DNA from 4 places in the Brevibacillus schisleri genome. Region 3 is predicted to be linked to each of the others. Evidence: riboswitches for the same ligand, from Rfam matches in the RefSeq annotation. Region 3 holds a riboswitch; each other region holds the start of a gene.

What was found. Region 3 has a riboswitch for cyclic di-AMP ahead of ACUUHJ_RS02400 (quaternary amine ABC transporter ATP-binding protein). Riboswitches for the same ligand answer to the same signal wherever they lie in the genome.
Region 1: it holds a riboswitch for cyclic di-AMP, as region 3 does, so the genes downstream of both, ACUUHJ_RS05625 (C40 family peptidase) here and ACUUHJ_RS02400 (quaternary amine ABC transporter ATP-binding protein) in region 3, are expected to answer to the same signal.
Region 2: it holds a riboswitch for cyclic di-AMP, as region 3 does, so the genes downstream of both, ACUUHJ_RS03635 (CAP domain-containing protein) here and ACUUHJ_RS02400 (quaternary amine ABC transporter ATP-binding protein) in region 3, are expected to answer to the same signal.
Region 4: it holds a riboswitch for cyclic di-AMP, as region 3 does, so the genes downstream of both, ACUUHJ_RS15520 (CAP domain-containing protein) here and ACUUHJ_RS02400 (quaternary amine ABC transporter ATP-binding protein) in region 3, are expected to answer to the same signal.

Annotation. Positions count from the first base shown of each region.
Region 1 is NZ_JBVNDM010000001.1:1,110,852-1,118,889, reverse strand. It holds gene prpE (bis(5'-nucleosyl)-tetraphosphatase PrpE) at 1-175, opposite strand, end outside; gene ACUUHJ_RS05655 (response regulator) at 351-980, opposite strand; gene ACUUHJ_RS05650 (sensor histidine kinase) at 988-2,136, opposite strand; gene liaF (cell wall-active antibiotics response protein LiaF) at 2,150-3,040, opposite strand; gene ACUUHJ_RS05640 (class I SAM-dependent methyltransferase) at 3,055-3,633, opposite strand; gene ACUUHJ_RS05635 (PspA/IM30 family protein) at 3,728-4,423, opposite strand; gene ACUUHJ_RS05630 (LiaF transmembrane domain-containing protein) at 4,488-4,892, opposite strand; cyclic di-AMP (ydaO/yuaA leader) riboswitch at 5,212-5,351, shown strand; gene ACUUHJ_RS05625 (C40 family peptidase) at 5,356-5,877, shown strand; gene ACUUHJ_RS05620 (response regulator transcription factor) at 6,092-6,811, shown strand; gene ACUUHJ_RS05615 (sensor histidine kinase) at 6,812-8,038, shown strand, end outside.
Region 2 is NZ_JBVNDM010000001.1:686,079-694,116, reverse strand. It holds gene ACUUHJ_RS03650 (methyl-accepting chemotaxis protein) at 1-519, shown strand, start outside; gene ACUUHJ_RS03645 (iron-containing alcohol dehydrogenase) at 614-1,813, shown strand; gene ACUUHJ_RS03640 (aminopeptidase) at 1,909-3,024, shown strand; cyclic di-AMP (ydaO/yuaA leader) riboswitch at 3,272-3,429, shown strand; gene ACUUHJ_RS03635 (CAP domain-containing protein) at 3,437-4,024, shown strand; gene ACUUHJ_RS03630 (hypothetical protein) at 4,154-4,801, opposite strand; gene ACUUHJ_RS03625 (sensor histidine kinase) at 4,927-6,018, opposite strand; gene vanT (serine racemase VanT catalytic subunit) at 6,065-8,038, opposite strand, start outside.
Region 3 is NZ_JBVNDM010000001.1:443,471-451,508, reverse strand. It holds gene ACUUHJ_RS02405 (ABC transporter permease) at 1-576, opposite strand, end outside; gene ACUUHJ_RS02400 (quaternary amine ABC transporter ATP-binding protein) at 560-1,786, opposite strand; cyclic di-AMP (ydaO/yuaA leader) riboswitch at 2,180-2,326, opposite strand; gene ACUUHJ_RS02395 (ABC transporter ATP-binding protein) at 2,497-3,552, opposite strand; gene ACUUHJ_RS02390 (ABC transporter permease) at 3,549-5,291, opposite strand; gene ACUUHJ_RS02385 (ABC transporter substrate-binding protein) at 5,281-6,357, opposite strand; gene surE (5'/3'-nucleotidase SurE) at 6,395-7,174, opposite strand; gene ACUUHJ_RS02375 (sugar phosphate isomerase/epimerase family protein) at 7,190-7,972, opposite strand; gene ACUUHJ_RS02370 (PHP domain-containing protein) at 7,948-8,038, opposite strand, start outside.
Region 4 is NZ_JBVNDM010000001.1:3,160,052-3,168,089, reverse strand. It holds gene ACUUHJ_RS15545 (catalase) at 434-2,023, opposite strand; gene ACUUHJ_RS15540 (2-phosphosulfolactate phosphatase) at 2,132-2,815, opposite strand; gene ACUUHJ_RS15535 (hypothetical protein) at 2,939-3,385, shown strand; gene ACUUHJ_RS15530 (cold-shock protein) at 3,556-3,759, opposite strand; gene ACUUHJ_RS15525 (rhodanese-like domain-containing protein) at 4,190-4,534, shown strand; cyclic di-AMP (ydaO/yuaA leader) riboswitch at 4,619-4,776, shown strand; gene ACUUHJ_RS15520 (CAP domain-containing protein) at 4,785-5,576, shown strand; gene ACUUHJ_RS15515 (hypothetical protein) at 5,641-5,793, opposite strand; gene ACUUHJ_RS15510 (homoserine dehydrogenase) at 5,894-6,904, opposite strand; gene def (peptide deformylase) at 6,908-7,462, opposite strand; gene ACUUHJ_RS15500 (aminotransferase class I/II-fold pyridoxal phosphate-dependent enzyme) at 7,641-8,038, shown strand, end outside.

The DNA of each region.
Region 1 (8,038 bases), 670 kb from region 3:
GGGAAAGGAGCTTTCGGCCGTGGGGATGGCGATATGTACCGTCTGGGGCTCGTTCATATCCCAAGCGTTTGAGCAATTCTATAAATTCGTCGTAACAGCCGTGAACATCCCCAACGATATCCACACCATTGTCAGCCGAAAGCACCTTGGAGCGTGTTTGAGGTTTGTGCCTCATAGCCCGTCCCTCCTTTCCGTTATCTCTCATTCGTTACTTACTATCTTTACCACATCTACGAAAAAAACTCACGGTTTGCATACAAGAAAACGGTTTAAACAAGTAAACGCGCGAAAAAGCCCCTGTTTACTGAGGAGCTATTTGGCGCGTTTACTTATTATATGATGCTATGTGCTTAACCTAAGCTATGCGTGTGCACGTAAATAGCCGCTTGCGTGCGATCCTCCACGTTCAGCTTGGCAAGAATGTTGCTGACATGAGTCTTGACTGTTTTGATCCCGATAATCAGCTCATCAGCAATTTCTTGGTTGGACTTGCCCTGACCGATCAGCTTCAAAACCTCCAACTCGCGCGGTGTCAGCTGTTCATGAGGATGAGACTCTTGACCATGACGGAAACGGGCCATGATTTTTCCTGCTACTCTCGATTCCAGAACTGGCTCACCCGCCGCAGCAGAGCGAATTGCTTTTGCAATTTCGGCTGCACGCGAAGTCTTTAACAAGTAGCTGAATGCCCCCGCTTCAATGACCGGATATACCTTTTCGTCATCAATAAAGCTAGTCAAGACAATAACCTTACTGGAAGGGCAGCTTTCACGAATACGCCGAGTCGCTTCCACACCGCCGATGCCTTCCATGACCAAATCCATCAGAACGACATCTGGGAGCAGTTCTTGCGTCATTCGCACCCCTTCTTCCCCACTTCCTGCCTCTGCTACGACTTCAATATCGTCCTCTGTAGACAAATAAGCCGCCAGACCCATCCGAACCATTTCGTGATCATCTACCAGTAGTACCCGAATCACCGAGCCTTCACCCTTCCCGTTCCGTCTGTGACACTAGAGGAATACGCACCTCAATTTGCGTCCCCTTCCCAATCGCCGAGTAAATCTCCATGGAGCCTCCGACCTCTGCTACGCGTTCTTGCATGCTGCGCAAACCGTAGGACGTCATTTTCTCCCCATCCGGATCAAAACCAACACCGTCATCCGTTACTCGCAGGCGAACCTGCTCTTGCAGTGTAAATAGCTTCACTGTAATCTGGGTAGCTCTGGCATGCCGCAATGTATTGGACAAGGACTCCTGCAAAATACGGAACAAATGATCCTCAATTCCACTCGGCAAGCCTTCGACGTCTTCGATCTCCCAAGTCAGCTGCATGGTATTTTTACGCGTCAGCTCATCTAAAAGTTCCAGAATAGCTTCCTTCAATGACTTGTTTTGTAACGTAGCCGGGCGAAGGTGCAAGAGCAATGCCCTCATCTCCGCTTGTGCAGCTGCTGCCATCTCTTCGACCAATTCGATCTGTTGGGCTGCACGCTGAGGATTTTTTTCTACAAGCCGCTTCATCGCCGCAGTCGTCATGGCGATAGCGAACAACTGCTGGCTGACTGCGTCATGCAGTTCTCTCGCCAATCTCTGTCGCTCCTCCGTTACTGCTGCATGCTTCAATTGCTCTGCGAGAGCCGCATTGTGGTTCGACAAACGCTGCAAAGATGCTACTTGCTCTTCCCATTGCGAAGCCAAGCGATTGATCTGCCATCCTAATTCGCCGACTTCATCGACGCCCAATTCGGGAACCCGATATGACAACATCCCGCGTCCAAGCTTCATGGCAGCTTCCCACAGTACACTCAGTCTTTTTTTCAACAAATTGCCGATAATATAGGAAATGATCAATGCCACTAAGACACCTGCCGGCAAAGAAACAACAAAAGCAGCAAGCTGAATCAAGCCCTCTGGATCGATAGGCAGATTGATGCCTATATATTCTGCCAGCCACTTCACGAGGTTGCGGTCGCTAATTATTTCGTTGTACCACCGATGAATCCCGGGGTGGTCTTTCCATAAAAAATATAGCCAAAAGAAACAAATAAACGCGGCAGTAATTGCACTGACGGCCAGTAACATGCCATAGCGCACGTATTGCCACTGAATACTTGCCAATCGCTGTCGACGCATCCGCCAGTACCTCCTAGATGTACTTGACTTTTATATCGCCGACAAGCAGCGAGATATGCAAGTTTACTTTTTGCAATGCTTCATCATACTGATCAGAACGAATCTTAACACTGCGATTGATACCTCCCTGTCGGTGGCTTAGCACCTCCAGGTCACCAATACTCAAGCCTGCCGTTACCGATACAGGAAGATCGATAGGCACATAAATCGTCACATCGCCTACCCAGCCCTCTACGACAAGAAACGCCTCATCCCGCATCAACACTGCCCGAGAAAGATCAATCACAACATCCCCGATTCCATGCCAGACATGCAAGTAACTCAGTTCAAAACGCCCGGAAGTCAGGTGATAATCCCCAATCAGAGAACTGCGGGAATCTTTTGGCAACATGTCGTCAGGTGATGAAGACATTTTTTCGTGATGAGGAATTTTGCCACCAACATGCTTCCATTTGTTCCAGTTGTCTTGCCAAGGGCATTCTGCTGTTGAAACGTTCACGTCATTCGGGACACTCGCATCACTAGTTAAAATCGTCTCCGCAGCAGAAGGGGTCCCACTCTCTCCCAATGGTTGATTCACACGCTGATCTCGTTTGTTGTTCTTGCCCCGAATCAACTGAAAGCCGAAATAAATAAACACGATTGGTACTGCAATCTGGAACAAATCATCAATTCCGACACCGAACCACATATCCGTCGCGATGATGGTCCCAAGAGAGAATAGAATCCCTCCGCCAATCCGATTTTTATTCCCCCACAAACGAAGGCCAAAATAAATAAGCACCATCGGCCACAAGTCAAACAGACCGAACGATATGATACCCAAACTGTCTAATAAAAGACCGATTCCCGTAAAAATAATCAGGACACCAGCCAACATTTTGTGCAAACGGGACAGTTTCACAAAAGTCTCCTCTCTCACGCCCCACGCTGATCGTTTTCACTTTGTCCATTACGACATGTATAGATGAATGCAGGCGGAATGTTCAACAGGGTAAAGTCGATCTTGACCCAGGGAAAACGATCCTGCAACTCAGCTTGGAGTTGTAGCGAATATTGGAATGTAATAAATAGGCCCCCTGGCTTCAGTACAGATTGAACTTCGTCCAGAATTGCTGCCCGCAGCTCTTGTGGAAAATTGGCGAATGGCAGACCTGAGATAATGACATCTGCACTTGCAAGGTCCTGCTCCTCCAAGTAAGACCTAAGTTTAGTCGCTTCCTCCCTGATAGGAAGATCGGGAAAACGTGATTGAAGCATAGAGCGAAATTGGGAATCTCGTTCCACGAGCACGTACTGTGTGCCGGGATGCAAGCGCTGATAGATCGTTTGGGTAAATGCCCCTGTACCAGGTCCCAGCTCCAGGATCACATCGGTTGAAGCCCAATCGACGCTTTTCAACATTTGCTCACATAAAAAACGAGAGCTGGGGATTATACTACCGACGCGTCCAGGCTCAGCGATAAACCGCCGCAAAAAGACCAAGAAGTCCTGCAAGAATCGTACCTCCTAGGGGAAAAGCAGCCTGATGTACACAGGCTGCCGAATTGACACAATCTATTCTACACCTTATCCCCCAGTTCCTGTTGAATTAGGATTGTACTGGTTTGGCTACCGGTGTTTTCACTTCCTTAATGGATGCTTTGATGCTGGCAAGTTCTGCATCGAGATCATCCTTTTCCAGTTCAGACAAAGCGTTCTCCCAAGCGCGGTTCGTTTGACGCCATTGCCCGCTCATTTGCGCTTCTGCTTCCATGCGCATGACTTTCTCTTCCATGCGAGCGAAGCCACGGCCTGCGGACTGATTGCCGATACCGACAACTGCTTGATTGACTTGCTTTTGGGTACGAGCTACTTGTGCACGTGCCATCAGTGTGAACTTTTTCGCACGCATTTTATAGAACTCTTCCTTCAGCTCAGCCAGCTTCTCGCGCATTTGCGTAGCTGCCTCGGATGCTGACAGGTAGAGAGTTTCATATTCCGCTGCACGGCCTTCGTACTGCTTCTTGTCAGCGAGTGCTCGACGAGCCAACTCGTCTTCTCCTTCAGTCAAGGCGAGCTTGACTTGGCGATCACGTTTTTCGATCAGAGCATTGGCTTCGTCCAATTGCTGACGGAATTTCTTTTCCAGTGCAACCTGACGGGCAACCGCTACTTCAACTTGTCCGATTTCTACTTCCATGTCACGCATATATTGATTCAGCATTACTACCGGATCTTCCATCGAATCCAATGCATCATTTACCGAAGCTACTGTCAGGTCACGCAAACGTTTAAAGATACTCATTATTTTTTCCTCCTCATCATATCACATCATATTGTTCATCCAAAAGACTCTTGCGACATTGGCGTTACTGTGGGCGTCTTCTTACATCTCTCTCCCAAGTGTCCAGCGTATCTTCCTTTAATACTTTTTGGGCCCATTCACGCTCCCAAGCAGGTGGCGCTTGTTTAGGTTCTTGGCTGGGACGCAGTAAGCGATATCCCAGATAAATCACCCCAATGGCCAGAAGCGCGTGAAACAGTAGGTCAAGCTTGCCAATCAACATCAGGAACCCGAATAGGAAGACCAGGATTCCCCAAAAACGTGAACCGGTTTGTCCCATGATCTTTTTGGCACCGTATATCATGATCACGCCGGGAATGATAAACCCGAGCAAGTCTCCGATATCGATCCCCACCAGATCGAGAAGAACCAACCCACCGACTAGCAGCAGAACCAGCCCGAGTAGTACTTTGCCAGACCGTTCGCTCATTACTCGCTTACCTCCATTCGTTTTGCATGTGGTGCTTGTGGAACGTTATGCCCTTATTGTAGCCCTCGGTATAGGCTTCCCATAACGGGCGTGCGGTTGGTTTTTCCCTCCGTCCTTGGACGGAGACATTTTCCTGCCTTAATCGGACGAGCTCTCCCGCAAGGCAGGAATAAGCCCGCGTCGAAGGGCGGCTTGCACTGTCGAACGAAAACGTTACAGCATTTGACGGTATCTTTGTGACGAATATGTGAATGAACAGATAAAAAGAAGGAAAAAAAGGACTGGCGTAGAATCTTAGTAAGAGTGCGTGTAAAAAAACATCGAAAAATAGCCGAATTCCGCTTAGCGGAAACGGGGGAACCACGTTTTTGGGGTGAATGGTTGCTACTCCTAGCAGCCTAGGGCGTCCTTTCGACCGAACCCTTCAGCTAACCTCGTAGGCTCACGAAGGGAGCAGTTTCTTTTGCGCAAGATGGTTTTATCTTTATTTATGGCTGGATTACTTGCTATGGGGGCAGGCGCTGCACAGGCTGCTGAGGAGAATACTCTCCATGAAGTTGTCAGTGACTTGTACGGTACCCCTTACAAATCTTCCGGCTCGTCCAAAAAGGGCTTTGACTGCTCCGGTTTCACGCGCTACGTATTTGATGCGTTAGGTGTAGACCTGCCTCACAATTCTGCTTCCCAGTACGAATTAGGTACAGAGGTAGACAGAAAAGATTTGCAACCAGGCGATCTCGTATTCTTCAATACGAACGGTCGCAGCATTTCTCACGTGGGTATCTACATCGGAGACGGCACATTCGTGCACTCGGAATCTGGTCGTGGAGTCGTCAACACCAAGTTGAACGATCCATACTACTGGAGCAAGCGTTATGTAGGCGCCAAGCGTCTCAATGCTCCTGTTCTAGCGAAAGCAGAAACTCCGAATAAGGAAAAAGCGGTGCAAGCTGCATCGTTGCCGGAAAAACCAGCTAAAAAATAGTCATTCGGCAAAATAATAAAAGCCAGGGACACTACGTCTCTGGCTTTTTCTGACGAAATTTAGTACCTGGTCTAAAGAGGTACCCTCACATATTAGAACAACTTAATAACTTACGGGGTTTCTTCCCCTGATAAGGTCAAAGCATGTTATGATAGACAAGACCCATTCTTTGAATGGTATTCCTTATTAATAGAAGTAACTGGGGGTTGTTCCGGTGAAAGATCACATTTTAATTGTCGATGACAATCTGGAGATTATTGAACTGCTAGAAGACATTTTGGAGAACGAGGGCTTCAGCGTTTCTTCTGCTGAAAGCGGAGAAGATGCTCTCTCGTTGCTCAGCCAAGGTGAGCGTCCCAACCTGATCCTTTTGGATATTATGATGCCCAACATGAGTGGCTACGAGCTCTGCTCTCAAATTCGCCGTGAGTGGGATTTGCCTATACTGTTTCTCAGTGCCAAAGGAAAAGCGGTAGATAAGGTAGTCGGTTTCGAAATCGGCGCAGACGATTACATCACGAAGCCTTTTGATACAGAAGAGCTGCTCGCTCGCATTCGTGCCCACCTTCGTCGCTATGAGCGCATTCGCAAGCATACCGAAGAGCAGCCTGAGAAAGAAACAGCCTCTTCTCCAATTACGGTTTTGAAATTCAAGGACTTGGAAATTCATAAAGAAACGTATTCCGTATATGTATGTAACCAAAAGATCGAGCTCTCTACCAAGGAATTCCAACTGCTCACCTTCCTCGCAGAAAATGCGGGCATCGTCTTTACAAGAGAGCAAATTTATGACCGTGTTTGGGGATATGGTTATGGCTCCCTCAATACAGTGACGGTCCATATTAAAAACCTCCGTGAGAAGCTGGAAACAGAACGTCAATTCATTAAAACACAATGGGGGACAGGCTACGTATTTATCGGGGAGAAGCTTTAAATGAGCTTGCGCAATAAAATTTTTCTCTCCTTCATTGCCTTGCTCACACTCAACATTTTGTTGTTTAAATTTGTTTTTCAAGACATTATTGTCGCTCAACTCAAAAATGACCGGCATAATCAGTACCAGGCTGAGAAGGAAGCCGCTGAGAAGGTCATGCTCAATCAACTGCTTCTCGTCAGTAATTTCAAGGACCCAATCGAACGCATGGAGCTTGAGAAGCAGTTGCCAGACGACGTGATGTACCGCATGCTCGTGAAGGACGCCAATGGAAACACCATCTATAGCAAAACATCAAGCGCCTATAATTTAAAAATGCCTTCCCCCTCCTCATCAAGCCGTGGCGATTCTGCTAAGCAAAGTGACCTCAAAGTGGTCGCTGAGTACCATTTTCAGCAGGAGCCACCGCGTACAGGGGAGATTGTTGTTTATTTCTACACGGATGATTACGACATGATGGCTACAACAGGAGTTTCCATGATGCTTTGGTTTATTTACGGAAGCATTAGTCTGGTAGGATTGGTTCTGCTCGCTTTGTTCGTTCGCTGGATACTACGGCCAGTTAACGAATTATCGCGCGTCACCCAAGAAATCCAGGAAGGGAAGCGACTGGTCACATTTACGTATCGCTCGCATGATGAATTTGGACAACTCTTTCGATATTTCGGGGAAATGGTTGATGAACTTCGCTTAGCGGAAGAAAGACAGGCTGAAATGATTGCTTCGATCGCCCACGACTTCCGTACACCTCTCACCACGATAAAAGGTTATGCCTCATACATCGGCTCTGGTCGCGTGACGGATATGACCAAAATACAGAAACAGATGGGCAAGATCGAGCTAAAAACGACGGACTTGGAAAAGCTGCTGGACGAGCTGCAGGACTTCACCACGCAAAGCTCCGAAGTTCGACTCAGCATTAACCGCATTCATGTCAAAAGCTTCTTGCGAGGAATCATTGAGGACTATTTGCCAAGAATCAAAGAGGCAGGCCTCACCTTTCAATGGAAGCTACGAATCTCCAATGAACTACACATCGAAGCGGATGAGACCAAGCTTCGTCGTGTCATGGAAAATTTGTTGAACAACGCCATTCACTACAACAAACCAGATGGCTCCATTTACCTTACCTGTGATCAGCGAGAAGGACATGTCCTTTTCACTGTAATCGACAAAGGGGAAGGAATCGCCGCTGAAGACTTGACGAAGATTTTCACCAAGTTTTAT
Region 2 (8,038 bases), 240 kb from region 3:
ACCAAGCTTCTCGCTTTAAACGCGAGTATTGAAGCGGCCCGTGCTGGAGAAAACGGACGCGGATTTGCTGTCGTGGCAAACGAGGTAGCCAAGCTTGCCAGCGAGTCGGAAAATGCCACAGTAGAAATCACGCGACTGATGGACGCTGTTCAGGAGCAAACCCATGAGATTTCCTCCGAAACCTCACAAGCATCCGAACAGCTTCAGCAAAGCCTGCAAAAGCTCTCAGAGGCTGCATCTGCTTTTCTTGAGCTTCGACAAGCTGTCGATCAGACAACGGGAGAGCTGCATATTGCCAACGTGGGGTTATCCGACATAACCGAAGGCTTGCACACCGTAGACATGGCATTCGATGCGTTTGTTGCCGTTTCACAAGAGACCAAAAGCAGCACAGAAGAAATGTTGGTCGCCTCGCGCGAACAGCTCACTTCTATTGAAAAATCACGTCAATTGGCAACAGAGCTTCTAGCCTTATCTGAGCGGCTGCAAGAAATCAGTGATCGCTTTCGCGTTGCCTAAACAAGATGAGCCTCCCCCTCCGGGCAGGCTCTTTTCGTTTGTTTATGATAAACTTGTCAGTGGTATAACCAATACGTGAAAGAAGGAATTTCAGATGTTTCCATTTGAAGTGTCTTTTCCTACCAAAATTTACTTTGGCATAGGCGAACTGGAACGTTTGGGCCAAGAAGCAAAATCATTAGGCCAAAAAGCATTGCTCGTTACAGGCGGCAATGCTGCCAAACGTACAGGACTTTTGGACCGCGCCAAGGCTCTGTTGCAGGAAGCTCAAGTGGCGTATCTTGTTTTTGACAAAATTGAACCGAATCCGCGTACGGCAACAGTTGATGCCGGCGCTGCGCTTGCGCGTGAGCATCAGTGTGACTTCATTCTGGCTATCGGTGGCGGCTCCGTGATGGATGCCTCCAAAGCGATTGCGGCAGCAGCCGTTTCCGGACGCCCGATTTACGATTACATGCGGGGAAATCCGAGCGGTTCTGGTCAATTACTGGTACCCGTTCAGGAAGCACTGCCGATCATGACCGTCCCGACAGTAGCCGCTACTGGTTCGGAAGTAAACCATATCAGCGTCCTAACTAATTGGGACACGCATGAAAAATCTTCGATCAACGGTCCAGCACTTTACCCGAAGATTGCCATTCTTGACCCGTCTGTCACCTTTACCGTTCCGGCTCGCGTCACAGCGGAGTCTTGCGCCGATATCTTTTCCCATCTGTTTGAAAACTATTTGATCAGCGCGGAAGGGACCCACGTACAGGACGGGATTTCCGAAACACTCATTCGCCTCGTCGTCGAGCACTCCATCACAGCGATCCAGCAACCAGACAACGCTGAAGCAAGATCCACCCTTTTATGGGCGAGCACGCTGGGCATCAGTCCCTTCGCTGCTGGCGGTCGCGGTGCTGGCATGCCTTTGCACGGAATTGAACATCCGCTGAGCGGAATCTACGATATGGCTCATGGTCGTGGACTGGCGATCCTGTCCCTTCCGTATTTCGAACAGGTGATATTGCAAGACCGTCCCGAGAGACTAGCCCGTATGGGACGTCATTGTTTTGGTGTTACGGTGGAGAACGAGGACGAAGCAGCACGAGCAACGATTGAAGCCGTTCGCCGTTGGTATGAGCGCATGGGAATCACCGAACGTCTGTCTGACTTCGGTGTAACCAAACAATCACTGGCCCAAATGGCTGAGGAAGCGGTTCGCATTGGCGGACGCGGAATCGGATATCTGCCTAGCTCACGAAAATTGAATGAATCCGATGTAATCGCGATCTACGAGGCTTACCTGTAATGGAAGCATCAAACACACTGGCGAGCCTACGCTCAGTTATGTAATAATACAAATTAATCACTAATCAAAATTATTTTACTACGGAGGTTACCACCATGGCAGATCCACGCATTAATGAACTGGCAAGCCGTCTCGTCCGTTACTCGCTTAATTTGCAAAAAGGCGAAAAAGTTCTGATCGAAAATACAGGCCTCCAACCTGAACTCGTTCGTGCACTTGTACGTGAATCATTTGCAGTTGGGGCTCTGCCTTTGGTCACCTTAAAAGACCAGGAAGTCATGCGTGCACTCTATCAAGGCACGAGCGAAGAACATATGGCTCTGATGGCAAAATACGAATATGACCGGATGAAGGACATGGACGCTTACATCGCCATCCGCGCTTACGACAACATCAACGAGTATGCTGACGTACCAGAAGACAAAATGGGCATTTACGCTCGCGTCCTGTATCAACCTGTACATACGAACGAGCGCGTTCCGAACAAACGCTGGGTTGTACTGCGCTACCCGAACAAGTCGATGGCGCAGCTGTCCAAAATGAGTCTCGAGAGCTTTGAGGACTTCTACTTCTCCGTCTGCAATCTGGACTACGCGAAAATGTCAGCTGCCATGACTCCGTTGAAAGAGCTGATGGAGCGCACTGATCGCGTACGCATCGTCGGTCCAAAAACGGACCTGCGCTTCTCCATTAAAGGAATCAATGCCATCAAATGTGACGGCAAACGCAATATCCCGGATGGCGAAGTATACACCGCTCCTGTACGTGATTCCGTGGAAGGAACCATTTTCTACAACGCCGCATCGATCTACAACGGCATTACCTTCAATGATGTTCAGTTCACTTTCAAAGAAGGCAAAATCGTAGAAGCGACCAGCTCCAATACGAAAGCATTGAACGACATCCTCGACACGGACGAGGGCGCACGCTATATCGGAGAATTCGCGATCGGCTTCAACCCGCACATCCTCCACCCGATGCTGGACATCCTGTTTGACGAAAAAATCGCGGGCAGCTTCCACTTCACGCCAGGGAATGCTTACACAGTAGCAGACAACGGCAACCGCTCCTCCGTTCACTGGGACTTGGTCCAAATCCAACGCCCTGAATACGGCGGCGGCGAAATCTGGTTTGACGATGTGCTGATCAGAAAAGATGGGCGCTTTGTGTTGCCAGAGCTGGAAGGCTTGAACCCGGAGAATTTGATTTAAGTGCAATGAATGAAAAAATGGGTTAGGGAATGAGGCTCCCTAGCCCATTTTCTATTGTTCAGAGAAAATAAAGTATGAGACTGATGCTGTGAGGCGACACTGTCAGCGGGCTTGAACACATTGGCCACCTCATATTCGACGACTTGGCCGAGCAGCAGGCTTGCTTCATTCAAGAGATATTCTTATTAATCCTACCAAATTTTACGGGTTTCTTTCACCGGTGAATCTCTGTTATTCTAGGTCATGCCAAACAAAACAGCCGAAACTTCCTCTCGAATGGAAGTGCGGGGGATCTTTTTTACTTGCAGATGAGAGATCTGCATGGGGTGAATCGCCAAAGTGCGTAGGGTTGTTTCCTCAATCCGAATCCGTCAACTAACCTCGTAGGCCAAAAAAAGGAGACGATGTGAATATGAAACGCCTTGGTACTATTGCAATCGCAACATTGGGATTGGGATTTGTTCTTTCCGGCTTTTCTAACACAGCTTCTGCCGCTACCACATGTCCGCAATACGGATATCAACCATATATGCAACCTGTCCAACCGCAAATGCAAGCACCTTACGCAGCACCAGCGAATCAACAGCAGCCAGCTCAACAGCCAGTAAAACAAGCTAACCAACAAGTGGATGCTTCCTCTGTTGGGAAGCAAGTAACTGATTTGGTAAACCAAGAGCGTGCAAAAGCAGGTCTGAAGCCAGTGGAACTGGATGCTTCCCTGAACAAAGTTGCACAAGCAAAAGCGACTGATATGTCCAACAACAACTACTTTGACCATACAAGCCCTACGTATGGCTCTCCATTTGACATGATGAAACAATTCGGTGTATCTTCTATGACCGCGGGTGAGAACATCGCCATGGGTCAACACACCGCTGAGGAAGTCATGAACCAATGGATGAACAGTGAAGGACACCGTCAAAACATCATGAATCCTTCCTTCACCAAAATCGGTGTAGGCTTTGTGAATGGATACTGGGTACAAGAATTCATCGGATAATGAAATTAGATATAAATGCCGAGTCCTCTAGCGGGGACCCGGCTTTCTTGTTTTTTCCCAGCCTTGTCTGGAGTGGCCTTTGAACATCTATCAATCTCCGTGAAAAGCCAACAGCTAGCTTTATACGCTTTATTCAGATTTACTTCCCATTTCTAGTTCGTTTGTCTTTTCTTCAACCACCGATTCCGCACCTTCTCGAATTTTTTCTACAACTTCTCCAGATTTGAGTTGCCTGTGCGAAGGGAGATCTAAAAATGTAGAAGCACGTTGATCGAGCCACAAGCTTTCCTCACCTTCCCTATCAGTTGCAACGAAGATAAACCCACCTGAATAACTAAAGTACGTAATGTTTGCATCTTCCCCGAGTGTATTTTTCATGTTCTCGTAAAGGTCAAACAATTCAGGACCAGTTTTTTCACCACCAGCCATGATTGGCTCTGTATCTGTTGCTATAACGATACCTTTTACTTCATCCTCTTCCATAATGAACGAAAGTTTTTCATCCGTTGAAGATAGTAGTCCTTGCATATTCGTATCGTTATAGTTACGTATTTTATCCGCTTCTGGTAAAACAGCTCCCTGAATCGAAAAGTTTGACAGGGTTACATTCCTACTCGATTTGCTTAAGGGGTAGTTCTCTTGGTTACGTGCCTGTTCCATATTTTTATATGCCTGTAATGCTTCCTTATCCCCTTGGTTAATAGCCCCAGCCCAAGTAGCTGATGATATTCCAGCAACAATTAGCGCACCTATCAATGTCCATGTGTATTTATTCATAACTCCCCCAAAGTTAATTCACTTCGATACAGGAATATTATACCATTTTTTAAAATCTCTATGAATTATGAAATAAAAAAATGGAGACATTGAAGCATCTCCATTTTTTTACTTTTGCCATCATTTCATCCATACGGCAACCTGACCTCAAAACACGTATGAATCAAATCACTTTGGACAGAAATCGTTCCCCGATGCTTCTCGACGATATTTTTGGCAATAAACAAGCCGAGTCCTGTGCCTCCTCCTTGATGCGTTCGCGCTTTGTCGCCTGTAAAAAACATTTCAAAAATATGCGGCAGCGCCTCCTCAGGTATCTGGTCGCCGTAATTCATGATTTGCACAACCACTTCATCGCCCTCACGATAAGCGTTCAAATCGATAAACTGGCCATCGCCCCCGTAGCGTATCGCGTTGGTCAGGATATTCTCAAATACGCGTGCCAGCAGCTCCCCATCTCCCACGATCACTAATTGAGCAGCAACCGTACACCGCGCGACGAGCTCATTTTTCTCAAAGGAAGGATACATCTCCTCATTTAACTGGACAAGCAATTCACTCAAATCAATGGCCTTTTGCTCGATGGTAACCATGCCGTAATTCATTCTCGTAATTTCGAAGAGCTCATCAATCAGCTTTTCCAATCGATGCGACTTGGTAAAAGCAATTGTCACATAATGCCGCATCTGTTCTTGTGGCAACTGCTCATCTCGCAAAATGAGATCGAGATAACCCAAAACAGATGTCAGGGGTGTACGCAAGTCATGCGCCAGATTCAAAACAAGCTGATCCTTGCTGCTTTCGGCGAAATCTCCTCTTTCTACCGCCTGTTGTAGCATTTCGCTTGCTGTATTAATATCCTTGGCGATTTCTGCAAACTCATCATTGGATGGAATATGGACATGCCGTGTAAAGTCTCCACTCGCGAGATAATGAATGCCCGTAGAAATCTCCCGAAAGTAGCCAGCATACCGTTTGGTCAGGAGATAGAAAAACAAGATCGCAATGGGAGCAAAGACAATCAAAAAGAAATTGATATCCCCCATCTCCTTGATGAAATAGCGAACCTGGGCGAGCGGATCTTCGTACTTAACCCCCACCCGATAGTAAAACTGGAGCACTTTATAGAGCAGATAGGTTACTATACCGGCCAAAAGCATGCCAAACCCAAGAAGCCCAAGCATTTTGAAACGAAAGCTATGTCTCCCCTTCGCCATGGAAAAAATGAACCACTCCCTACCTATACTCGTTTTCGTCCAAAGATCAATCATGATAGACTCTTTTAACCCGTTCTCCCAAACGGCTTACCAGCTCGTTCGTAATGGTTTTACATTGTTGGGCCATTTCCTCGGCAGTAATCTCTTCTTCTTGATCTCTGCCGATAAAAGTCACAACATCCCCTTTTTGCACCTCTTCCATATCTGTGATATCTACAATAAGCTGATCCATGCAGACGAAGCCAATAATCGGTGGTCTTTTTCCTTTAATCAAGCAGGTAGCCCCCACTTGTGACAGCATGCGCGGAACCCCATCTGCATATCCGATGGATACGATGGCAATCTTAATGTCCTTCTGCGCTATGTGGGCGCGTCCGTAGCCCACGGATGCTCCTTTTTCCACCTGTTTCACCTGCACAACTCTTGCTTTTAGTGATAGCACAGGTCGTAGGTCGACGTTTGTTTTTACCTTGTCTCCCTGCTTGCTCAACATCCCGTAGAGAGCGATCCCCACCCGAGCATAATCGTATTGCAGCTCCCCGTAATTCAGTACGCCGTAACTGCTTTGGATGTGCAGCTTCTGTGGATCGATCCCCTTTTCTTTCAGCTGATCGATCACTTTTTGGAAACGGTCGATTTGATTTTTCGTGTATGCAATATCGGAAGCTTCCAAACTGTCAGCCACACTCAAATGCGTAAAGGTACCGCATACCTGCAAATGCTTATATCGATACATGGACGCAATTTTTTCCGTGTATTCCCAAGACTCCCCGAGTCTCCCCATCCCCGTGTCGATCTTGATATGAACAGGGATTTTCACGTTGTAGCCATTCAGTGTTTGAGCATATTCGTCATCTACTACGGTTTGTGTCAGTTTGAAACGGGCGATTTGGCGTATCCGACGCTCATCGGTATAGCCAAGCACCAGAATCTCCCCTTTTACGCCCTTCTTCCTTAGCTCGGTTCCTTCATCGATTGTGGCAACGGCGAAGTGATCAATTCCGAGCTTGTTTAAGAACCTCGCAATTTGCCATCCGCCGTGGCCATATGCCTGCGTCTTGACGACTGCCATCATCGCACAATCCTTGGGGAGAACCTGCTGGATTTCCCTGACATTATGTTGGAGATGCGGAAGATGGATATCAGCCCATGCTCGCCCAGTTTGATCCGGTTTTCCACCTCGAAAGCGCTGGATCGCCTTCATCGCCAGCACTGAAAGAACAAACGACAGCACTGTGACCAGCGTAAAGTGCACCAAGCTGTTTTCAACAAGCGGCCCTGTCAGTCCCGTTACTTTGGCTGCTGTGAGAATGAGCAAAATACACAGTGGATGGATGATATAAACATACAGGCTCAGCTTTCGCAGGATTGGGCAATTTTTTCCTTTCCAGAACAACAAAAGTTGAAAGAGAAAATACATGCATGGTATCAAAAAAATATACATACTGTCATGGCGTTGCAGCTGATAAGCTTGCAAAATCAAGCCTTCCATGACCAGCATGCTACCGAACAAAACAAACCCGATGGCATACGGTGCGACCTTGTTCTTTTTCCGTCTGCGGGTATTGGCAATCATCCCTCCCATGACAATAAACACAGGGGCAAAAAATATACCGTTCCGCGTGTAATCAAACAAAGTAAACATCAATTGGTAGATACTGTCCACGAACGGACTCATCTGTACCAAACCAAAGTAGCTGTCTCCCAATAACCCGATGCCATACAGCAGCAAAGTCATACAAAACGCATTCCATGTCGATAGTCTCGTATATAAAAAAGTACTGATACACACTCCCAGCATGATGCCAGGGAAATACCACAGATGATACATGGTCCCGTTAAACAAGAGGTCTTTCACTGCTGTAAATACAGTAAATCCATCCGTAAAATACCCCGCATACACATTCACAGGAAGATAGAGAAGGATCGAAAGCAAATATAGCTTTCCTACTTTCCATAAAAACTGCTTCAGCATAGACGCATTTTTGTTGCGATCTGAGCCAAGCTTTTGCATGAAGAA
Region 3 (8,038 bases):
AGTTGCGCCAAAGGCGTCCGCCGCTTCCTCCATTTCCGCTGGGACCTGACGTATGCCTAAGTTCGTGAGACGCACGATTGGCGGCAAAGCAAAAATAACGGAGGCAATAACTCCCGGCACCTCGCCCAAACCGAAGAAAAAGATCGCGGGAATCAAATAAACGAACGCTGGCATCGTCTGCATCAAATCCAGTACTGGCGTTACTAGATTGCGAAACGTATCGTGTCTCGCGCAAAGAATGCCCACCGGAATCCCGATGACGATCGAAATCATGGTAGCAGTGAGGACGAGTCCCAATGTCTCCATCGTTTCATCCCAGTACCCCAAGTTGTGGATGAGAGAAAGTCCAACAACCGTAAAGACCATGGACGCTCTCCCTGCAAAAACCCACGCAGCGGCCCCCAGCAGCAAGATGAGAATCAGCGAAGGTATCTCTGCCAAAACCGTAGAACAGTAAGTCACCATCGTGGAAATGACGATAGCCACCGGATCAAACAATACCCCTTTGTACTGGCCCAGCACCTCCACGAACCCTTCCATCCAACCGCCAATCGGTAGCTTAGGCACGACGTCCATCACTCATCACCTCTGCTCTCTGATGCTCTTGTACATTGACTTTGCCTACCAGCCCGCCTAGCACCGCTCCTTTTACGATGACACCCAACAAACGCTGCTGCTCGCCCACTACCGCAATCGGGACATGCAGGTCTGCCATCATCGGGAACAAGCTGTGCAGACGTGCGTCAGGCGAAACGGTAGGGAGGTCGGTTTTCATGATTGCCTCCAGCGAATCTCCCGTACTGATCGCGAGTGATACGTCATACGCCGTAATCAATCCGAGCAGTGTGCGCTTTTTGTCCACGACGTACAAGCTGGACACACCATTATCCATCATGAGTTGCAGCGCCACTCGGGCCCCTTTGTCAGGCGTGATTGCTTCTGCCCGTTTCATCACATTTTCAGCAACGAGCACCCTGGACAGGTCGGCATCCTCCACGAACTTCCGCACGAATTCATCCGCGGGGTCTGCCATGATTTCTTCAGGGCGGCCGATCTGAATGATCTGCCCGTCTTTCATAAAGGCAATCCGATCGCCCAGTCGCAACGCCTCATGCAAGTCATGCGTAATGAACAGGATCGTCTTTTTCATCGTCATCTGAAGCTCCAGCAACTCATCCTGCATATCTTTTCGAATGAGCGGGTCCAGTGCACTGAACGCTTCGTCCATCAAGAGAATATCTGGATTATTAGCCAATGCCCGCGCCAGCCCGACCCGCTGGCGCATCCCTCCGCTCAGTTGATCCGGGTGCGCATTTTCCCACTCGGTTAATCCAACGAGCGCAAGTGCTTCCCGTGCTTTTTCTTGCCGGAGTCCTGGCGGTACTTGCTGAATCTCCAAACCAAACTCCACGTTTTCTCGTACCGACCGCTGCGGAAACAGGGCGAAATTTTGAAAAACCATCCCGAGCTTCTTCCTCCGCACCTCACGCAAAGCTGCTGCCTTCATGTCCACGATCTCTTCCCCATCGATCTCGATGCTTCCGCTCGTTGGGTCAATCAGTCGATTACACAGTCGGATTAAGGTGGACTTGCCGCTGCCTGACAGGCCCATAATGACGAAGATTTCACCTTCCTCGACTTCAAAGCTGACCTGATTGACACCGATGGACTGGCCGGTTTGCTTGTAAATTTGTTCTTTTGTACGTCCTTCCGCCAGCAGCTTCAAGGCCAGCTCGGGCTGCTTGCCGAACACTTTTGTAAGTTGATGGACTTTCATTTTGGACATGATATCCCTCATCCTTCGTTTTTTCGTAAATGGAAAAAGCCCGCGAAGTTTCGACACTCCAGCAAAACCAAGTAGGCACGCTTGATTTTTACTCGTGTTGAAAATCCGCAGGCTTACGTAATACCTGGCGTCCATTTTCAGGACTCCCTGTACTCTGTCTTCCTGATTTCGATTGTCAGCGGTTTATGTCGTACCGACTGCCTCTCAGCGATCCACACCATTCCCTTCACGTTGTATCGGCGTAAGCTGCTCGTCGGTATTTCCATAAAAAATAGGCCGATCCATTCTTTTTCTCCAGAACAAAGGTCCCAAAGAAAAAGCCTGTATCGGCCTATCACACGCCCGCAAGGAATCCCCTTGTTGCGCACTATATGCCTAGACTTTATCCATCCATGACCTTCCCTGCTTTGGCCGACGAGGTTAGCTGACGGGTAGGATGGCAGAGAAGACATTTCCTCATCCCTCCTGATCACTCAGGATTAACCCCAAAAGATTGGTTCCCCCGCTTCCGAGAATATCGGAACTAGGCCGTATTGTGTTTTGTTGCTTATTTGATCGTGATTGTGATTTTGATTATACGCTCGCTTCCAGTTATTGTGAACGTTCGTTTTCGTTGAATCAAACAGAATAGCGCCTTTCTTAATGAGTCGCATTGATTTAGATGGTTCATGCTCATCCAATTGAAGAATCTCTTGGCTATCTTTCCCTTTTTACACACAAACCTCTACGCATACACGCTCCTCATAGGAAAAGCGCTGACTGATGTCCGTGACAACCTCCCAGTCATCCTCCCCGACCCGGATCGAATAAAGCAGCTCTCGCCCCTGAAATTGCACATGAGATACCTTTCCGACAACGCCTTCCATTCCTTGCTGCCACGCTGCGAGCTTCAATTGATCGGGACGAACCGGCAATATTTGCTGAGCATGAAAGGAAGAAAAGTCTCGGGAAACGGCAATCGGTACCGCTGGCTCTCCTTGCCTCTCCAACAGAAAGGTATTGGGGCAAGACCAGTTTCCTTTTAAGAAGTTGGCCCGTCCCACAAACTTGGCGACAAAAGGAGATTGGGGCGAATAGTATATATCATGCGGGCTACCTGCTTGTTCCACCCTCCCGCCTTTCATTACGACGATCTGATCCGCCATAGCTAGTGCCTCTGACTGATCGTGTGTGACGTAGACGATGGAAGTACCCAGCTCGCGGTGAATAAATTGGATTTCTTTGCGCATTTGCATACGCAGCTCTGCATCGAGACTGCTCAATGGCTCGTCCATCAGAAGCAGCGTAGGGTTAAATACGATGGCCCGCGCCAGAGCAACACGCTGCTTTTGTCCACCAGAGAGCTGATTGGGAAATCTCTCTTCCATTCCTCCGAGACCAACCATCTCCAGCATTTGTGCCACCCGTGCCTTTGGTTTATCTTTGTAAGCGGCAGGCACGTGCTTTTGATGTTGCAACGGAAACACCACATTCTCATAGACAGTCAAATGCGGCCAAAGTGCGAATGACTGAAACACCATACCAATCCGCCGCTCCTCTGGCGGCTTTCTTCTTGCCTGGTCCGCTACGCACTCTTGATTGATCCAGATTTCTCCGCTGGTAGGCGATTCAAAACCTGCCAATAGCCTAAGCAGTGTGGTTTTTCCGCAACCGCTCGGCCCGAGCAAAGCAACGAATTCCCCTTGTCCAATTTGTAGATCCAGATGGTGGAGCGCCGTCACATCTCCGAATTTTTTGGAAACGCCCTTCACTCTTGCACTGTTCATCCCTGTACCCTCCGTTGCCAATATCGCTTCCATAAACCGCCAATTGTCAAAGCCAGCAGGATGGCCACTACGATCAACGAAGAAAGGGCCGTGCTATGAGTCGTTGATCCCGCCTGCTCAAAGCTAAAAATAACGACACCGATCGTTTCCGAACCGGATGACCACAGAAGCGATGATATTGTCAATTCAGTAAATGCTGTCAGGAACACCAGAAACAAGCCTGTTGCCATTCCCGGTGCATAGAGCGGAAGCAAAATCCGGGACCACCTCGTCCAAAATCGCCCACCATTGATCCGTGCTGCTTCTTCTACTTCCTTGCCCACCTGCATAATGGAGACCGTACTGCTTTTTACTTGCAAGATCAAAAAGCGAGTCACATACGCAATCAAAATGAGCCAAACCGTTCCATATATTCCTGGCTGCCAGCTGGGAATCGGCTCGATCCACGTTAAAATCATCGCCAGACCAAGCACCATACCGGGCAAAGCATACGGCAAAGCGACAGCTCCTTCCATTACTTTTCCCATAAAGGAAGGCCGATGGATGCGCCAGTAAGCGAACCATGTTCCAGCCACCACGCACAAGACGCCAGTCAAGCAGGCCAGCATCAGGCTATTGCCGATGGCCGCTCTCGTTCCAACATGGTCAAACAGAACAAATGCAAAATGCTTCCACGTCAGATTTTGCGGAACAAAAGGCAACCCATACGCCTTGATGAAAGCGTTCGCTGCCATGGACAAGAGAGGAAGCACACTCGTCACCAACAAAAAGAGTCCAACAAGAACCTCCACAGCCCGTCGATATCTTTCCAAGTGACGGCGAATCGATTTGTCCTCGGCACTGGTCTGGTCCACCCGGCTTTTACGCAAAAAGAGCCACTGTACTCCTGTTCCCGCCAATGCTATCACGCCAAGCAAAATAGACAAGACAGATGCCCGCGCAAAAGCGCTCGGTCCAAATCCGATGACCTCCTCATAAATCAACGTACTCAATAAAGGGATATTTTCCGGGATCCCGAGAAACGCAGGGACACCAAAATTATCGAGTCCGGAAATAAAAGCAAGCAGCCCACCTCCTGCAATTCCCGGTAAGGCGAGTGGGAGTGTCACCTTACGAAATACAGTCGTAGCCGTAGCCCCTGAAGAATGAGCCGCCCATTCCAGTTCTTTGGGAATCCGATACAGAACGGATAGCGTGAGCATGTAGACCAACGGATAATGCGTGAGACCCATTACAACAATGATCCCGTCCAATCCATAGACGTCCCACAGCTCCAAAGGCCCACCATAAAGCCAGCTCGCTGCCCGGTTCAATACCCCTTGCGGACCTGCCAGTTGTGTCCAGGCCAAGGTCATCACGTACGAGGGAATCAGCAATGGCAACAGAGCAAGTACGTGAATGGCAGACTTCCAGCGTATGTCTGTATAGGCGCATAACCAAGCCAGCGACACGCCAATGACTAACGCGATGAGCGTAGAAGCTCCTGCCGCCGTAACGCTGTGACCGATAGCGTTCCACGTGCGTTCATGTGTGATCACATCCGCAAAGTATCGAAGACCGATCCCTGCTTCTGTTTGCACACTAAGAGCGATCAACTTCCACAACGGATAAATAAAAAAGAAGGCGACCGGCACCAGCACGATCCATGTGGCCGCCTTTTCCAACGACAGGGGTACGGCTATTTTTCGCCGTTCCCCCATCTTGCGCTCGGACACTGCTGCCTGCCAGTTACTTTGCACCCATCATCTCTCCAAATTTCTTTTTGTCCGCCTCTCTGTTCGCTTCAAGTTCATCTGTATTCGCCGAAAGCACCTTGATCTGGTCTTGAGCGCGTAGCCCTTCCGGAGCAGCGATGCCTTTTCTGATCGGGGTGTACCCAAGACTGCTTGCAAGCTGCTGTCCTTCTTCCGAGAGCACATAATCGACAAACGCTTTTGCTGCCTCTGCATTTTTCGTTGCTTTCATGATCCCGATTGGTTCGGTTATGACAGGAACACCCTCGTTTGGATAGATAAGCTCGACTGGAGAGCCGTCTTTTTTCGCCCGAGCTACGAGGTAATCCACAACCATCCCATATTCCTTCTCGCCGCCTGCGACGCTTTTCAATACAGCACCATTTCCTTTAGTGACTGTCATCTGGTTTGCTTTGAGTCCAGCTATGTAGTCCCAGCCAAAATCAGCCTGCCGAGTAAGTACGCCTACGTTATAGGCTGCTGCCCCAGAGTAGAGTGGACTTGGCATAGTCGCTTTGTTCGAGGCTTCCGGACTGGTCAGAACCTTCCAACTGTCCGGAAGAGCGGCAACCTTGCTGCTGTTGACTGCAAGAACGGTTGCCATCACTTTGGTTCCCGTATAAGCGCCCTCTGCATCCCTCCACTCCGCCGGAATGTCCTTAGCCTCGGGCGAAGCATACGGCATGAGTAAATCCTGTTTTTTCAGGCTAGCAAAGGTCGGTGCATCCGCTACCAAAAGCACATCTGCTTTTACCTGCCCAGCTTGTGCCTCCGCCTGCAAGCGACTCATCACTTCCTCTGTACCGGATCGGAACAGCTCTACTTTTACCTCCGGATTATTTTTCGTAAAACCCTCGATCAATGCTTGGGCGTCTGCATCTGGCTGGGAGGTATAAAAGCTCAGCGACCCTGCAATTTTTGCTGGGGCAGGGGCAGACTCAGATGTCGCTGCAGTGTTCGCCGCCGGGGTTGGTGATGTGGAAGAAGGCTGGGAACCGCAGGCTGCCAGTCCAAAGACAGAAACGGCTGCGAATAAAGAAAGGGTCCATTTTGGGCTAAGAACACGTTTCACTTGTTTATTCCTCCTAAAAATCATGAGTGGTTAACAGTTAAGTGCTTTGCTTCGCGCCTTGAAACCATTTGCCGATTTTTGCCTTCATGGCAGTATTCGTCATGTTTAATTGCAAAGGAGTAATCGTGATATAACCATCGCGAAGCTTGTAATAATCGGATTCCTCGTCCTCAAAGTGGAGCTCACTCAAGTGGTCAGAGAGCCAGTAGCACATATACCCTTGCGGATCGTTCAAACCCACATATTGATAGCGCAGAACATCCATGGCCAGCGGCGTGACTGCTACTCCTTTTACCATTTCCCTGGACAAATACGGGAGATTGATGTTCAGAACCGTTTCGGGACTGAGCTTGTGTCTGAGCAGGGTTTCAAATACTTCGTAGGCAAGCGGCTCGACGATTGAAAAATTCGGGTTTGGCTTCAACGTAGCGAGAGATATGGCGATAGAAGGAATCTGATACATCGCCCCCTCAATCGCTGCTGAGATCGTACCTGAATAAAAGACATCCCGTCCCAGATTCGGTCCACAGTTGATTCCAGATACAATTACATCTGGCTTTTCCTTGAGAATGACCTCAATCGCCATCTTGACGCAGTCTGCCGGTGTCCCATTGACGGCCCATGCTTCCAGCGAGGTTTCAAAAAAGTTTACTTTGTTTGCTTTGACTGGCGATTTCAACGTAATGGCATGGCTGATCGCACTACGTTCTTGATCCGGGCAGACAATGGATACATTGCCAAAGGGCTGAAGTGCCTGTGCCAGACAAAGCACTCCACTTGAAAAAATTCCATCGTCATTTGTTATGAGAATATTCAAAATAATACGGACCTCCTATCCAAATGAAACACAATCCTCTTGCCGTAAATAAACCATGTTTTGCTTGAGCTGAGACAAGCTCCTCGCATCATCGAAGCCTTCCACAACAACGGGTCTCTTTTCTTTAAACAACAACGGCCAAATGCCTGGCAAATCAATCTCTCCTGTTCCTAATGGCACATGCAGCTTGGTTGCCGTAGCGTCGCTCACATGAATTTTATCGATCCCCTCTAGCTCGCTGTAAAATTGCGACAAGGAACAGGAAAGAGGAACATGAGCAATATCAAACGTGGTTGTCGTCGGGTATTCCAATGCCATTCTCAGTTGATTCATATCTTGCGGTGTCACGATCATTTCCTTCGGCAGAGGCTCAATGTGCTCGATAGACAACATACAGTCTTTTTTCCTTGCTTCGTACGCCAGCTCATTCACGCTCTCAATCAGAATCGGCTCATGCCAGCTTCGGTTTCTGGGAGACAGCGTCACTCGTCCCGGATGGATGGTTACACTTTTGGCTCCGATTTCACTTGCTAGCGTCAAGGAACGCTTCACTTCTTCAATAGATTGCTTGCGAATGCCATGATTCAGCGAACACAAATTCAAATCCCAGCTTGCTGCATGCAAGGTCAGCTTCATTCCCGCTCGTTTTGCGGCCTGTTTGATTTCTTTCGGGTCACTTTGGTAAAACCAGACGTGCTCCGCCCATACCTCCATACCTGCAAATCCGTATTGACGCGCAATCAAGACAGCCGCCTCTACCGGGTAAGCCCACATCAGTGTTGATGAAACATACAGCATTTCCACCACTCCTTTACCTCTGCCGGGATTGGCACGCTACCGACCGGATATGGGTTGCGTGAGCGA
Region 4 (8,038 bases), 2.7 Mb from region 3:
TTCCAAAACCGGCTTATTCTCCAAAGGTTTCCAAGACTTCATCGTTGTATTCGATAGATCTGCTTTTGCATCATCTTGACCGCAAACCTGTAGCTTCACCTCAGTATTGCCCGTCGTGCTAACCGTTGCTTCAACCTTTTGGGAAGCTGCCTTCGCAGGGGATGCAGCAACGACGCCCCCTGTCGTCAATAGGGAAAGTACCGCGGTATAGCTCAACACTGCTACCCATTTCTCTCTTTGTACCATCATGAGTCTCCTCGCCATCGTCAAATGTAAACAAATGTAAGACGTTGGCAACTCGAATTGCGTTACTGTAGATCGCCGGCTTCGTGATCCCTACTTCTGTAGCAATTGCAACCGGATACAAAAAGAGCTTTACCATAGATTCGGCAAAGCTCCGCTATTCATTCAGTCTTGTTTTTCACTCGGGTCATCAGTAAGGCTTGGACGGGCGAGACTTCTGTTCAGCTTCCTTGACAGCCGCTCCAGGATTCGTTGCCCCCATCGGTCCGCCCATCTCTTTGTGATTTCCGCCATTACCCTGTGCAACTCCAGCTTTCAAACGTTGACCGTACTCTTCGTCACATTGGGAGAAGTAACCAAGCATTTTCTCTTGAATGCGAGGATCACAGGAGAGGAGTGCATCCGTCAGATTGGCAATGAGGTCTTCTCTTTCCCAGTCTTCCAAGAGGCGATATCGTTCTCCCGCCTGTTTAAAATCGTTGGTACGATCAATTTTTTGACGAACGACCTTCCCTTCCACTTCTGGCTGATGATCAGGAGCTGCTTGCTTGGCTTCCTGCAATCCGCCAAGCGTTGATGGCTCATAGTTAATATGCCGCTGGGTCCGATCAACTCGATACAGCATCTGACCGCCTTCCTGATTGGTAGCGACATGCTTTTTGGGAGCGTTGACTGGAAGCTGCAAATAGTTGGCGCCAACCCGATACCGTTGCGTATCGGAGTAAGAAAAGGTCCTTCCTTGCAGGAGCTTGTCATCAGAGAAATCAAGTCCATCCACTAAAACACCTGTCCCAAATGCTACTTGCTCGACTTCAGCAAAATAGTTATCCGGGTTTTTGTTCAATACCATTTTGCCTACAGGAAGAAACGGAAACTGATCTTCAGGCCATATTTTCGTTGGATCAAGCGGATCAAAATCGAGTTCAGGATGATCGTCATCACTCATGATCTGGACGCACATTTCCCACTCCGGATATTCTCCTCGCTCAATCGCTTCATACAAGTCCTGCGTGGCATGATTGAAGTTTTTCCCTTGGATCTCTTCCGCCTGTTTTTGTGTCAAATTCTTAATTCCTTGTACTAACGGCTGCCAATGGTATTTGACCAGGACCGCTTTTCCTTCATGGTTTACCCACTTGTACGTGTTTACGCCAGAGCCTTGCATTTGTCGATAATTCGCAGGTATTCCCCACGGGGAGAACAAAAACGTAATCATATGCATGGCCTCAGGCGTGTTCGAGATGAAGTCAAAGATCCGTTCCACGTCTTGAATGTTTGTGGCAGGATCAGGCTTGAACGCATGGACAAGATCAGGAAACTTCATGGCATCCCGAATGAAAAAAACTTTGAGGTTATTGCCCACCAGATCCCAGTTCCCGTCCTCTGTATAAAACTTCACCGCGAACCCACGTGGATCGCGCAAAGTTTCGGGCGAATGTGTCCCATGATTAACCGTAGAAAACCGCACAAACACAGGCGTTTTTTTCCCACGCTCCGAAAACAGCTTTGCTCTCGTGTACGTAGAAATCGACTCACCACCTACGGTTCCATACGCTTCGAAATAGCCATGTGCTCCTGCACCTCGACTATGCACGACACGCCCAGGTGTTTTCTCCCGATCAAAATGTGTGATTTTTTCAAGAAAATCGTAATTCTCCAGAACGGTTGGCCCGCGATTTCCAACTGTCCGCAAGTTCTGGTTGTCTGTAATCGGATGGCCTTGACGATTCGTCAGGATATTATCTTCTGCCTGGTTGATGGCCTTGCTCTTTTCATCCATATGAATCCTCCCTGTCCAGTTTTTCTCATGTGTAGTTCATAACCATGGTTACCGAATGAGGGATTCTTTATGCGAAAAGACTAAATCGCTTCGTACGCAAAATCATCGTTAAGCACTGGAACTGCGCCACTCTGATTCCACTGCGCTGCAAGTTCGACATCTTCCGGGTACCCCATGCTGATCAGTTCTTGGCCAGAAGCACAATTCTGCAAGTAAGCAAGATGATGATCTTGAGCCTATTTCGGCCTCTGGTGACAATCGATATCCCTTCAATTCATGAAGCAGCGCACCTGCCGCAATCATATCTTCAATAGCAGGTCGCAATGCTCCATTTCCCCACCGTTCACCGCAAGCAATGACGGTTACCGTTCCATTCTGCTGCTGTATGTATCTGGCCACAGATGGCGCGTTTCGCAAGCACGCAGCGATTACCTTCGCACCTGTTTTCTTCGCCAACACGGTACAGGTCGATCCGTTTGGCGAGGGTAATACGATTCTCCTTCCCATTGGAACCGTTTTCAAACAGGTGGGGGAAAGGGAGATTGGTTCTCCGCGTTTTCCAGCGAGCAGCGCTGCTTTTTGTTTGGCGAACGCTACGGTTGACTCATCCTTTACCTGATAAGGATAAACGATACCTCCTCGTCCCGTTACGATATCGACACACGTGCTGAAGGAGAGCACATCGATAATGACGATCATATCCGATGCTGCCCCGACCTGTTCTACCCCTTCGTATCCCCAATCAAATCGAGCTGTATAGTCAAGTTGTTTGCATACAGTTCTATCTCCCAACCCCTCCACCATCCTCTATCAAAAATAGGTACTCGTCCCCTTACGTTCGCCGTTACGAATTAAGACAAGAAACAATATCGTATTATTGTCCCACTAGATTACACAAGAATGGAGTGAACATGGATGTCTGAAATCGAATACGACGACGATCAAGGTAATTCGGAAAAAAGAAATCACAGACGCCCAAGAAGAAATACTGTGAGAACGACCGGTATTTTGCAAAACAACCTCGCCCGTGCTCTCACCGCTCACCTCGACCTGGTAAATCTGAACACAGAACCGGTTGAAGTACGTGTGCAAGTATTAAACTGGGGTAACGCAGTTACGCAAACGAATCCAGTTAGCACCTTGCTTGACATCACGCAATTTATCCCTGCGAATACTCGAACTGCTTTCAATGCGCTGATCCCCGCTTCTTTCCACTATGAAGTGCGCCTTACCGTAGCAGAAAACAACAGAAATGTCCTTCTCACCACTTATGGCCGTACTACTATCGGCGGCGGTCAAGTTGTTGGTCTTACCGTTCTTGACAGTCAATTCCAAACTGTCGAAATCGAAACTTGTATTTAACTATCTTGTAGGAAGAAAATGAGGAATTATGGTGGGACGCCATAGTTCCTTTTTTTATCCATTCGCATGCAGGAAAAGGCGCTTGGGACGATCCCAACGCCTTTTTGCTTCTACGACCACGACAAAAAAAGAAACTGCCCTCGAAAGGACAGTTTCTTTGAAAAGGAGACTTACAGTTTTACTACGTTCTCAGCTTGTGGGCCACGGTTGCCTTGAACGATGTTGAATTGAACTTTTTGACCTTCGTCCAAAGTTTTGAAACCGTCACCTTGGATTGCGCTGAAGTGTACGAATACATCGTCTCCGCCTTCTACTTGAATGAAACCGAAACCTTTTTCTGCGTTAAACCATTTTACTGTTCCGTTCGTTTGCATCTAAAAAAACCTCCAAAAATTCAATTTGAATATGCTAGTCATATTTACCGAAGCAAATAAAGCTCACATATCATGAAGAAATACCAGATCATGTGCGATGATACGCCTTCATGATATGTGAATTTTACTTATTCAGCAAATATGCGAATGTAATAGGACGGAACTGCAAAATTAAAAACTAAACCTTTTGAAAACCTAAAACAATGAAAGCCCTTCCTCTCTTCCATCCTTGCGGCTCCGATGACCGCGCCAGTGTGAATCGGGGATTCAAAAATGTTATCCATCAGCATACAAACACCTCGATGAATGATTAGGTATCAATTTTTCAAGTAGCAACCTCATTCTACCATGGTTGTCCAATAAAAGCAACCGTTCACCCTTATTCTGGACGAAGCAGGACTCTGATACAATAGGATTGGGAGGGATTACATTGCAAAATCATATTTTGACAACCATTCAATTATCCGACATGCTTGAAAAGAAAGTGCCCGTACTTTTATTGGACGTACGCGACGCCGAGAAATTTGTTTCCGGCAGCCTCGTTCACGAAAACGCATCGACGCAAAACGTCCCCTATCTTCTTATGAAAGAACAGGACAAGCCGCTTGATGAAGAAACCGAAAAACTCGCGCAAAATGTCCAGATCGTTACCTTATGTACAACAGGTAACAAAGCTCAAAAAGCTGCGGCTCTCCTTCGTGAGCATGGTTTTCATGCAAATGCATTGGAAGGCGGCTTAACTGCCTGGAAGGAACAATCAAACGAAACGAAATGAGCCTAATTTATCAACGATTCTAGGTATTTGCCATATATTACTCCTTTATTTCGATTGGGATTGTCTGATATCGTTGTTCATGCCAAACGAAATAAGCCGAGACTTCCTCTTTGAAAAGGAAGTGCGGGGGACTTTTTTGTGGATGAGCTATTCCACATTGGGGTGAATCGCCGAACTGGCGTAGGGTTGTTTCCTCAATCCGAATCCGACAACTAACCTCGTAGGCAAAAAAAAGGAGAGATTTGTTTTTATGAAACGTTTTGGTTCTGTTACAATCGCGATGACTCTTGGTCTGGGCTTGGCTTTGACAGGGTTTGCTTCTTCTGCTTCCGCAGCATCTAACTGCCCATTGAAGAACGGACAATTCCAATTCAATGTGGGTCAAAATATGGGACAATTCCAAAAAGCACCAAATGCTCAACAGTTCTTTAACTTTTTCCAAAAGCAAGGCTTTGTTCCTGGCCAGCCACAAGCAGTACAGCTCATGCAACCTGTTAAGCAAGGACAAGCTACACCTGTACAACAACCATGCCCGTATCAACCAGGATCTTACCAACAAGCACCCGTACAACAAGCTCCAGTACAACAAACACCAGTACAAACAGCACCAGCACAACCTACCAATAATGTCACTGAGCCTGCCGCTCCAGTAAATCAAGCGGATCAAGCTAAGACGGGTGATTTTGCGAAACAAGTCGCGGATTTGGTAAACCAAGAACGTGCAAAAGCAGGTCTCAAGCCTGTTCTAATGGATGCAACACTGTCCAAAGTAGCTTTGGCAAAAGCACAAGATATGTCTGCTAACAACTATTTTGACCACAACAGCCCAACGTACGGTTCCCCATTTGACATGATGAAGCAGTATGGCATTCAATACTCGACTGCAGGTGAGAATATCGCCATGGGTCAACAGAGTCCACAAGAAGTCATGCAACAATGGATGAACAGTGAAGGCCACCGCCAAAACATTATGAACCCTGACTTCACAAAAATTGGTGTAGGCTTCACAAATGGCTACTGGGTACAAGAATTTATCGGGTAACACGCTTTACACGAAACGAAAAGCCGGTGTCTCTTAATCGAGACCCGGCTTTTTCGTGTAGGCATTAATCCGGCTGTGTTTCAGAAGCCTGTTTTTTGGGGGTACAGCAGCTTTCCTGCTCATCTAGCAAAGCAACGTCCTTTTGATTCATTTCTTGCTTGGTTGGGTAAGCAGATACTTGCTGCAACTCGGCATTGACATCAGACGATTGTTTCATCCGTATGGCCCCCTCGCCGTTTTTGGTGGTGCATCCCTAGTATGCACGCGGTTCTAAACGACTCATTCCTAAGGAACACTGGAAGCACATGCGAATGAACCTATCTGCTAATAATATGTTCAAGGTCTTTTAAAGCAGCCGCTGCTGCCGCGACAGGATCTGATTTTCCTCCAACGACCAATAAACCCCCCATGACATCTGTTTCTACCCGGATGGCTTTTGTCGTACCTGATACGGATGCAAACGGATGGGTAATATCCACCGCACACAGCTCAACTGCTACAGAAACCGTACCATTCGCTTCCTTTTGAATCGTTCCGATCAGCTTGGGAATCTTCATATGCTTTTTCCACGTCTCGATTTGTAACGAGGTTATTTCGCGAATACTTGCGCGTGCGATATCGGTTAGATTTACTTGCCCACCAAAAGCAGCGTTTGCCAGAATCGTGAGCTTCGAAGCTGTATCCCAACCATCGATATCGTAAGAGGGATCCGGTTCGGCAATCCCCATCTTCTGAGCGAGCTCGACTGCTTCTGCACAGGTGAGCCCCTCTTCCATCATTTTTGTGAGCACGAAGTTCGTCGTTCCCGTAAAAATACCTTCGACTCGTTTTACTTCACAGCCTGCCAAGTTATACTGCAAAAGATCGATCGTCGGGAGAGCTGCCGCTGTTGCTCCACTAATTTTCAACGCGGTACCATGTTTTTTGGCAAGAGCGGCCAAACCAGCATAATCAACAACAAGCGCACCTTTTGAAATAGCGATCGCATGCATGGCATTCTCCAATGCATACCGAATATAAGTCAGACCAGGTCCACCCTCTTTTTCAGATGGCCCTGCCTCGATGAGTACATCTGCTTGAACTGATTTGATAAATTCCAGCGCGTTCCAAGATGCGTTCCATGTTTGTTTTGTATGAGCATAGTCTGCCCATTTCCCTGAATCGATTCCGTTCTCATCGTAGAGGCCGGAAGTTGAACGAACGATTCCCACGAGTCTGACATCCGCTTCATATAGCTCGTAGTACCGCTCCCGTCGCTCTTCCAGCAGTCTGGCTACCTGCTGTCCTACTGTTCCGAAGCCTGTCACCATAATATTCCAACGTTTCATGAGTCAATCTCCTTGCTGTTTTATACTCCGTTTATTTCCACCATTTTTTCTATTTTTATCCTGTATCCGGTGCAAATCCTTGCGATTCAGTTTCTTTCCTGTTTTTGCTGAGTAGAGCTCTTCCGTATGATCAAAAAACAATATTCCTTCCAAATGGTCCATCTCGTGCTGAATACACCGAGCAAGGAAATCTTCAGCTTCGATTGTCTCTACTTCTCCTTGGCGGTTCAGCGTCTGGACTTTGACATAATTCGCCCGACGTACAATTCCGAAAACACCTGGTATCGAAAGACAAGCTTCTTGCCCTACCTGCTCACCTGATTTTTCCATCAACACCGGATTGATTAGTTCAATCAAGCCGCTGCCGCAATCCATGACAACCAAACGCTTCGGAATACCAATCTGGATCGCAGACAAGCCTGCTCGACCTTTCGCAGCGTAAATGGTTTGGGCCATATCATCCAATATCTTTTCAACCTGCGGAGTAATGGATAATACTCTTTTTGAAGTTTCACGCAAGATAGGGTCCCCCAGGCGAACGATCATGCGTTCAGCCATTTCCTTCTCCCTCCCGCATTACTCAGTTTTCGATTCCAAGGTAGCAAATCAGGTCCTCGCTGTCAAAGAGAACCTCGCAAAATCTGAAATATCCCGTTAGGCAAGGGTGACAAATGCATGTAGATACGCTATCTTTATTGGTAAAGAAAGATGTTTGTATATGAAAAGGGAGGCTACCATGCATTCATTGGCATCAACGCTGAACGAAACCATCCAACGAGAAAACCCGCACGTGTATGAAATGCTGTCCGATATCGCCAAACTGATCTATTTCCCAAAAGAGGGGATTCTCAGTCAATCGGCAGAAGCGAAAGCAAAAGCGAAAAAGTACAACGCAACCATCGGGATTGCACTGGAAAACGGTCAACCGATGCACCTTAAGGTCATCCAAAATAACCTGTCAGCTTACCAGCCAAAAGACATTTACGAATATGCGCCCCCAGCAGGAAAGCCTGAACTGCGTGCAGCATGGCGTAAAAAAATGATCGAGGAACAGCCTTCACTGGCTAATCATACGTTCAGTAACCCTATCGTTACAAACGCTTTGACGCATGGCCTGAGCATCGTGTCGGATTT